Regions from separate parts of the Streptomyces sp. NPDC058221 genome, predicted to be linked through region 2. Evidence: riboswitches for the same ligand, from Rfam matches in the RefSeq annotation. Region 2 holds a riboswitch; the other holds the start of a gene.
What was found. Region 2 has a riboswitch for glycine ahead of gcvT (glycine cleavage system aminomethyltransferase GcvT). Riboswitches for the same ligand answer to the same signal wherever they lie in the genome.
Positions count from the first base shown of each region.

Region 1: linked by a shared signal. The riboswitch ahead of gcvP (aminomethyl-transferring glycine dehydrogenase) and the one ahead of gcvT (glycine cleavage system aminomethyltransferase GcvT) in region 2 are both predicted to bind glycine.

Region 1 covers NZ_JBHVWF010000069.1:26,511-31,091, reverse strand. Annotated here, with positions in the region: gene ACFVW8_RS22005 (MerR family transcriptional regulator) at 1-151, shown strand, start outside; gene ACFVW8_RS22000 (DNA polymerase IV) at 244-1,704, shown strand; gene ACFVW8_RS21995 (PRC-barrel domain-containing protein) at 1,629-1,997, opposite strand; glycine riboswitch at 2,111-2,207, shown strand; gene gcvP (aminomethyl-transferring glycine dehydrogenase) at 2,402-4,581, shown strand, end outside.
Region 2 covers NZ_JBHVWF010000085.1:27,848-32,428, reverse strand. Annotated here, with positions in the region: gene ACFVW8_RS24785 (enhanced serine sensitivity protein SseB C-terminal domain-containing protein) at 1-99, opposite strand, end outside; gene ACFVW8_RS24780 (enhanced serine sensitivity protein SseB) at 268-1,038, opposite strand; gene ACFVW8_RS24775 (AAA family ATPase) at 1,279-1,989, opposite strand; glycine riboswitch at 2,147-2,239, shown strand; gene gcvT (glycine cleavage system aminomethyltransferase GcvT) at 2,381-3,496, shown strand; gene gcvH (glycine cleavage system protein GcvH) at 3,598-3,975, shown strand; gene glyA (serine hydroxymethyltransferase) at 3,995-4,581, shown strand, end outside.

The sequences.
Region 1 (4,581 bases), on a different contig from region 2:
GGGCGTCTTCGGTATCGCCGTGGGCGTGGTCTGGCGGGACGTGGACGCCGCGCTGTCGCAGCTGCACGGGGAGAGGGTGGACACGGGCGAGACGCTGATCGGGAACAATCCCGCAGATGAGCTGGCCCGTCGGCGCAACCGGGCCGGCTGACCGGCGGGAGCCCGTCCGGGCCCGGGGAAACCCGGGCCGGCGGGCGGTTGCTGCCCGGCGATTGTCAGTGCCGTAGGGCAGCATCTGTTGATGTGAGATCCGCGCCGACCATTCTGCATCTGGACATGGATGCCTTCTACGCCTCTGCGGAGCAGGCGGCGAAACCGAGTCTGCGCGGAAAGCCGGTCGTGGTGGGCGGGCTGGGGCCTCGTGGGGTCGTCGCCACCGCCTCGTACGAGGCCCGGCGTTTCGGGGTTCACTCGGCCATGCCGATGGCGCAGGCCAGACGGCTGGCGCCGAACGCCGCCTACCTCGTGCCGCGCTTCGCGCTCTACCGGACCGTGAGCGACCAGGTCATGGAGCTGCTGGGCCGGCTGTCACCGCTGGTGGAGCCGCTCAGCCTGGACGAGGCCTTCGTGGACCTGGAGGCCGGTGGCACGGCGGACGACACGGCCTCGGCGCTGGTCATCGGTGAGCAGCTGCGCGAGGCGATCGAGGCGGTCACCGGGCTCAGCGGCTCCGTGGGCCTCGCGGGCTCCAAGATGCTGGCCAAGATCGCCTCCGAGGAGGCGAAGCCCGACGGGATCCTGCTGATAGAACCGGGCACCGAGCGGGAACTGCTCGCACCCATGCCGGTACGTACGCTGCCCGGCGTCGGACCGGCCACCGCGGACCACCTGCGCCGCGCCGGGATGACCACGGTGAACGATCTGGCCGAGGCGGGCGAGGCGGAGCTCGTACGGCTGCTGGGCAAGGCGCACGGCGGCGCGCTGCACCGGATGGCGTCCGGTCAGGACGACCGGCCCGTCGTCTCCGAGCGCGACGCGAAGTCCGTCTCGGTCGAGGACACCTTCGACACGGACCTGCACGACCGTGTCCGGGTCAGGAGCGAGGTGGAGCGGCTCGCCGACCGGTGTGTCCAGCGGCTGCGGGCGGCGTCGCGCTCCGGCCGGACCGTGGTGCTGAAGGTGCGGCGGTACGACTTCTCGACGCTGACCCGGTCCGAGACGCTGCGAGGACCCACCGACGATCCCACAGTGGTCAGGGAGGCGGCGGCGCGGCTCCTGGAGTCGGTGGACACCACCGGGGGAGTGCGGCTGCTGGGCGTGGGGGTCACCGGCCTGGCCGACTTCACCCAGGAGGACCTGTTCGCGCAGGCGGCCGACGAGCGGACGGCTGCCGAGCTCGCCCTGAACGCGGAGCCGGCAGCGGACGCCGGTACGGAGGAGGAGCAGGCGCGGCACGAGGAGCCGGAACAGGAGAGCGCCGAGCAGCTCGCCGCCCGGCGCTGGCCGGCCGGGCACGACGTGCGGCACGGCGCCTACGGGCACGGCTGGGTGCAGGGCAGCGGGGTCGGCCGGGTGACGGTGCGCTTCGAGGAGCCGGAATCGGCGCCCGGCCGGGTGCGTACGTTCCGAATCGATGATCCGGAACTCCAGCCGGCCGATCCGCTCCCCCTCGTGCGGGACCCGGCCGACTACTCGTCCTGGCCGGCCAGCCTGCCGAAGTCCCGGTCCGGGCCGGTCTCCTCGGGCGGGGAGTCCAGACCGTAGTGCCGGTAGAGCTGGAGCTCCTGTTCCGGCGAGAGATGCCGGCCGACCCCGAAGTCGGGTGCGTCCTTGATCAGCGAACGGTCGAAGGGGATGCGCAGGGCGTCCCCGACGAATTCGCTGGGTTCGAGAGGGACGAAGGCGTCCCGGCTGAACAGTCCGGTGCGTACGGCCGCCCACTCCGGCACGCCGGTCGCGTCGTCGAGGTACACCTCGTCCACGGTTCCGATCTTGGTGCCCTCGCGGTCGAACGCCTTGCGGCCGATCAGGCTGCGCGGATCGATGTCGGTCTGCACGGTCCCTCCCACGGGTCGCGACTACTCCACAGGAACCACAGAAGTGCAGATCCGTGGCGTCGGCCACTCGAGAATTGGGCCAGGAACCCCGCTGGTAGGCTGGGAGCGGCTGCTTACCCCGTGCGGGAGAGTCCTCCGGATCAGTTCCGGAGGCGCCGAAGGAGCAAATCCTCCCCGGAATCTCTCAGGCCCCCGTACCGCACGGACGAGGTCACTCTGGAAAGCAGGGCGGGTTCCACACGGCCGCGTGCCGTGGCGGGTCCTTCCCTCACCGACGGTGAAAACCGGTGCGTGCAGTGGGCACCGGTGAAGCTCTCAGGTTGAGATGACAGAGGGGGAGGCCGTTCGGGCACCCCGCGCCGTGGTGCCCCTCGCAGGTCGTGACAGACCAGGAGGCCTCCACCATGACCCCCCGTCGCACTTCGCTCTCCCAGCTCGAACAGGGAATCCCGTTCGAGCAGCGTCATATCGGTCCCGACGCCGCGGCGCAGGCGAAGATGCTCGCCCAGGTCGGTTACGGCTCGCTCGACGAGCTCACCGCAGCCGCCGTCCCCGATGTCATCCGCAGCGCCGAGGCGCTCCAGCTGCCGACGGCCCGTACCGAGGCCGAGGTGCTCGCCGAACTGCGTGCGCTCGCCGACCGCAACCAGGTACTGGCTCCGATGATCGGGCTCGGCTACTACGGCACGTTCACTCCGCCGGTGATCCTGCGCAACGTGATGGAGAACCCCGCCTGGTACACGGCCTACACGCCGTACCAGCCGGAGATCTCCCAGGGCCGCCTCGAAGCCCTCCTGAACTTCCAGACGATGGTCGCCGACCTGACCGGGCTGCCCACCTCGGGCGCCTCGCTGCTCGACGAGGGCACCGCCGCCGCCGAGGCCATGGCGCTGGCGCGACGTGTCGGCAAGGTGAAGAACGGTGTCTTCCTGGTCGACGCCGATGCTCTCCCGCAGACCGTCGGCGTGATCCGTACCCGCGCCGAACCGACCGGTGTCGAGGTCGTCGTCGCCGACCTCACCGACGGCATCCCGGCCGAGCTCGCGGAGCGCGGCGTCTTCGGCGTTCTCCTGCAGTACCCGGGCGCCTCCGGAGCCGTACGCGACATCAGGCCCGTCATCGAGCAGGCCCACGGACTCGGCGCGATCGTCACCGTGGCAGCCGATCTGCTGGCCCTCACCCTGCTCACCTCGCCCGGCGAGCTGGGCGCGGACATCGCGGTGGGCACCACGCAGCGCTTCGGTGTGCCGATGGGCTTCGGCGGCCCGCACGCCGGCTTCATGGCCGTACGCGAGAAGTTCGCCCGCAGCCTGCCGGGCCGCCTCGTCGGCGTCTCCGTGGACGCGGACGGCAACAAGGCCTACCGGCTGGCCCTCCAGACCCGCGAGCAGCACATCCGCCGCGAGAAGGCCACCAGCAACATCTGCACCGCCCAGGTGCTGCTCGCCGTGATGGCCGGCATGTACGCCGTCTACCACGGCCCGGACGGGCTGCGGACGATCGCCCGCCGGACCCACCGTTACGCCGCGATCCTGGCCGAGGGCCTGCGCGCCGCCGGCGTGGACGTGGTGACCGGATCCCACTTCGACACGCTCACCGTCCGGGTCCCCGGCAAGGCGGCCCAGGTCGTCGCCGATGCCCGCGAACGGGGTGTGAACCTGCGGCTCGTCGACGCCGATCACGTCTCGCTCGCCTGCGACGAGACCACCACCCGTACCGAGATCGCGGCCGTCTGGGCGGCGTTCGGCGCCACGGGTGACATCGAGGCGCTGGACGGGACGGCCGCCGACGCGCTGCCCGAGCAGCTGCTGCGCACCGACGCCGTGCTGACCCACCCGGTCTTCCACCAGCACCGTTCCGAGACCGCGATGCTGCGCTACCTGCGCAAGCTCGCCGACCGCGACTACGCGCTGGACCGTGGCATGATCCCGCTCGGCTCCTGCACCATGAAGCTGAACGCGACCGCCGAGATGGAGTCGATCACCTGGCCCGAGTTCGGCGCGCTGCATCCCTTCGCACCGGCCGAGCAGGCGCAGGGCTTCCTGACGCTCATCCGTGAGCTGGAGGAGCGTCTTGCCGAGGTCACCGGTTACGACGCGGTGTCCATCCAGCCGAACGCCGGCTCGCAGGGCGAGTTCGCGGGGCTGCTGGCCGTCCGGGCGTACCACCGTGCCAATGGCGACGAGGGGCGGACCGTCTGTCTGATCCCTTCCTCCGCACACGGGACCAACGCGGCGAGTGCCGTGATGGCCGGTATGAAGGTCGTCGTGGTGAAGACCGCGGACGACGGCGAGGTCGACATCCAGGACCTCCGTGCCAAGATCGAGCAGCACCGCGATGAGCTCGCCGTGCTGATGATCACCTACCCGTCGACGCACGGTGTCTTCGAGGAGCACGTCGCCGACATCTGCGCCGAGGTGCACGACGCCGGCGGTCAGGTCTACGTCGACGGCGCCAACCTCAACGCGCTGGTCGGCCTGGCCAAGCCGGGTCACTTCGGCGGCGACGTCTCCCACCTGAACCTGCACAAGACCTTCTGCATCCCGCACGGCGGCGGCGGCCCGGGCGTCGGCCCGGTCGGTGT
Region 2 (4,581 bases):
GGCCCGGAGCAGAGCCTCGTACGCGTCGTAGCGCCCGGGCGTCACCTGGCGCAGCATGTGCTCGACCTGCCCGGCCGCCGCGGTGCCTGACGCACTCACCCTGGGTCCCGCCCCTCTTCGATCCACTGTGTCGGCCCTGCCGCTCCCGGGGCACTCGGGTACGGCGCGGTGCCGAGGCACCAGCCATCAAACCAGCTTAGGCGCCGGTCATGACACCGACTTGACGCCGTGGGCTGACGTTGTCACCCGGCGGTGCGACGGGCCGTGCTACTCGGCGGCGCGCTGGTAGAACGGCCGGATCCGCGCCCTCATCCAGTCGGCGACCGGGTCCTGTGCCACGTCGAGCAGCACCAGGTTGACCGGCCACGGCACCTCGACGCGGCCGAGCGCCCGGCCGAGGGCGTCCATGGGGGCGTTGCGCCCGGCACCGTCCCAGGTGGAGAACTCGACGCCGACGAAGAGGACGGGGTCGCCGCCCTCGATGCTGGCCAGGGCCCTGCGGGCGCTGAGCACGACCCCGCTCTCCTCGAACTCGCCGGCCGCGGCGGAGAGGAAGTCGACGGGCTCCTCCTTCCAGTCCGGCTCGTACAGCCGGACCCGGCCGCCGCTGGCGGGTCCGTCGAGCAGGGTGCGTCCGGTCCGGCAGAGCTCGGCGACGGCGGGCGGCGGGAGCGGCATGCCGACCGCGCCGCCCGGGTTCACCGCGATGCCGAGCTGCGGTGGCAGCCCGCGGGCGAATTCGCGGGCGGGCGCCACGGTGAAGGACATATGGGTGCCGACGCAGGTGAGGAACTGCTGCTCGGAGCTGAACACGGGGACGTACGGTGCGCCGTCGATCTCCAGTGTCGGCAGATCCAGGTCGGTCGCGTCCGGCCCGCCGCCGTTGGGCAGCGGCACCCAGAGGTGGCTGCGGCCGAGCACCTCCACCAGCCGGCCGCCCGCTTCCGGGCTGCCGAGCGAGACGCCCAGCACTTCTTCGAGCTCGTTGGCCGGCCATCCGCCCTGCGGATGGGTCCCGTCCGGTGCCGGAATATCCACTGCTTCCCTCTCTCGCCCCTGCCGTGCAGCTAGTGCTGCGCCAGCCAAGGTTCACCCCGTCGCGACGCCATGCACGCACTCTCGCCGCACCGGCCGAAAGCCCGAGTACGTCCAGTACGAGGGCTTCCGGCCGGCATGCCGAGAGCACGCACCCGACGCCGCTCCTTTACGCGCAAACCTTGGCTGACGCAGCACTAGAGGTTAGCGCCGCGCCCCGGGTGTCCAGGCATCGGAAGCGTGCTACCGGCTCCGCGTGCTGTCCGGTAACGCCTGTGCGTCCGCGAAGGTGATCCGGGCCAGCAGCGCCGCCGCCTCGCGGTCCAGCAGCACCGCCGAGACACAGCCGAGCGGCAGCATGCCCGTCTCGGTGTCCCGCAGCAGCCTGCGCACCGCCCTGCGGTGCCGGGCGAACGCGTATCCGGAGACGCCACGCCCCCGCTCGCGCTGGCCGGCCCGCGCGGTCTGCGGGGTGACGTCCAGCAGGACGAGGTGCAGGACGCGGCCGCGCCGCCGCGCGTCGCGCGACAGCCAGCCGCGCACCCAGGCCTGGGCGCCGCAGTCGTGGACGACGACGGAGACGCCGGAGCGCAGCACCTGCCACAGCCCCCAGTAGTGGGCGACGCGGACGAACGGGCGGTAGAGGGCGTACGGAACCGAGCGGGGCAGCAGACCGGCCCAGCGGTCCCTGGCGTCCTGGGAGTCGATGACACGTGCGGACGCGGACACGGTCCGTCCGATCAGGGTGGACTTGCCGCTGCCCGGCAGTCCGGAGACCACCACGACGTCGCCCGGCGCGAAGTGCAGGCTCCGCGGGCTGCGCCCGGCCCGTTCGCGCAGATCCCGTACGACGGGCCCGTGCGGGCCGTGCGTCTCCCGGGCCGGCGCACCCTGCTGTGCGGGCAGTGCGCCGTGCGCGACCCCCGCGGTCGCCGCATACCGCCGCAACGTCATCGCCATCCCCCTGTCGGCCGGCCCCACACCTGCCAAGAAGTGTAAAGAAAAGGTAATGCGGCACAAGCGTCCGACCCGCCGGATCCGGTGGGGTACCGGCGCCCCGCTGCCCGGCGATGCGTGCGATGATGACCCGGCCAACTGCATAAAGGCCGCTTGAATCCGCGCGGGAGAGTTCCGGTCCATGACCGGGCGCCGAAGGAGCAAGATCCTCCCTTGAATCTCTCAGGCCCCGTACCGCGTGGATGAGGCAGATCTGAAAAGCGAGTCGCCCTGCGGCTCCACCCAAGGTGCAAGCCGGACCCCTGCGGGGTCTCTCGGCGAACCTCTCAGGTTCCGATGACAGATGGGGAGGGATCGTCCTCGTCGTCATGCCCTGGGAGCCTTATCCATGAGCACCGCCCCCCGCCTCACAGCCCTCGATGCCCTGCACCGTTCGCTGGGCGCGACCATGACCGACTTCGCCGGCTGGGACATGCCGCTGCGGTACGCCAGTGAGCGCGACGAGCACAACGCCGTCCGCACGAAGGCCGGCCTCTTCGACCTCTCCCACATGGGCGAGATCACCGTCACCGGTCCGGCGGCCGTGGCGCTGCTGAACTTCGCGCTGGTCGGCAACATCGGCACCGTCTCCGTGGGCCGGGCCCGCTACACGATGATCTGCGCCGAGGACGGCGGCATCCTGGACGACCTGATCGTGTACCGGCTGGGAGAGACCGAGTACATGGTGGTGGCCAACGCGGGCAACGCCCAGACCGTGCTGGACGCGCTGACCGCCCGCGCCGAGGGCTTCGACGCCGAGGTGCGCGACGACCGCGACGCGTACGCGCTGCTGGCCGTCCAGGGCCCCGAGTCCCCCGCGATCCTGGCCGCCGTCACCGACGCCGACCTGGACGGTCTGAAGTACTACGCCGGACTGCCCGGCACGGTCGCCGGCGTCCCCGCACTGATCGCCCGTACCGGCTACACCGGCGAGGACGGCTTCGAGCTGTTCGTCGCACCCGAGCACGCCGAGCGGCTGTGGCGGGCCCTCACCGAGGCCGGCACCTCCCGCGGGCTGATCCCGTGCGGGCTGTCCTGCCGCGACACGCTGCGCCTGGAGGCGGGCATGCCGCTGTACGGGCACGAGCTGACGACCACGCTGACCCCGTTCGACGCCGGTCTCGGCCGGGTCGTGAAGTTCGAGAAGGAGGGCGACTTCGTCGGCCGCAAGGCCCTGGAGGCCGCCGCCGAGCGCGCCGAGACCGCCCCGCCCCGCAAGCTCGTCGGCCTGGTCGCCGAGGGCCGCCGGGTGCCGCGGGCGGGCTTCCCGGTCACCGCGGGCGGCCAGGTCATCGGCGAGGTCACCTCGGGCGCCCCGTCGCCCACGCTCGGCAAGCCGATCGCCATGGCGTACGTCGACGCCGCGCACGCCACGCCCGGCACCGAGGGCGTCGCGGTGGACATCCGGGGCAGCCACGAGCCGTACGAGGTCGTGGCGCTGCCGTTCTACAAGCGCCGGAAGTAACCCGCGGGCGGCCGAGGGCCCCGCGTACGTGACGCAGTCCTGTCTCACACCGTAAGACCATCGTTCATCAGCACTCCCCCGCGTACAGGAGAATTCAGGTCATGAGCAACCCCCAGCAGCTGCGGTACAGCAAGGAGCACGAGTGGCTGTCGGCCGTCGAGGACGGCGTGGCCACGATCGGCATCACGGAGTACGCGGCCAACGCGCTCGGTGACGTCGTCTACGCCCAGCTCCCCGAGGTCGGTGACACGGTGACCGCGGGCGAGACCTGCGGTGAGCTGGAGTCGACCAAGTCGGTGAGCGACCTGTACTCGCCGGTGACCGGCGAGATCACGGCCGCGAACCAGGACGTCGTGGACGACCCCTCGCTGGTGAACTCCGCACCGTTCGAAGGCGGCTGGCTGTTCAAGGTACGTGTCGCCGAGGAGCCGAAGGATCTGCTCTCCGCCGACGAGTACACCGAGTTCTCCGGCAACTGAGACCCCAAGGGACCACCTGATGTCGCTTCTCAACTCCTCCCTCCACGAGCTGGACCCGGACGTCGCCGCCGCTGTCGACGCCGAGCTCCACCGCCAGCAGTCCACCCTCGAAATGATCGCCTCGGAGAACTTCGCTCCGGTCGCGGTCATGGAGGCCCAGGGCTCCGTCCTGACCAACAAGTACGCCGAGGGCTACCCCGGCCGCCGCTACTACGGCGGCTGCGAGCACGTCGATGTGATCGAGCAGATCGCCATCGACCGCATCAAGGCGCTCTTCGGTGCCGAGGCCGCGAACGTGCAGCCGCACTCCGGTGCGCAGGCCAACGCCGCCGCGATGTTCGCGCTGCTGAAGCCGGGCGACACGATCATGGGCCTGAACCTGGCGCACGGCGGTCACCTGACCCACGGCATGAAGATCAACTTCTCCGGCAAGCTGTACAACGTGGTCCCGTACCACGTCGACGAGACCGGCGTCGTGGACATGGCCGAGGTCGAGCGCCTCGCCAAGGAGTCCAAGCCGAAGCTGATCGTCGCCGGCTGGTCCGCCTACCCCCGTCAGCTGGACTTCGCCGCCTTCCGCCGGATCGCGGACGAGGTCGGCGCGTA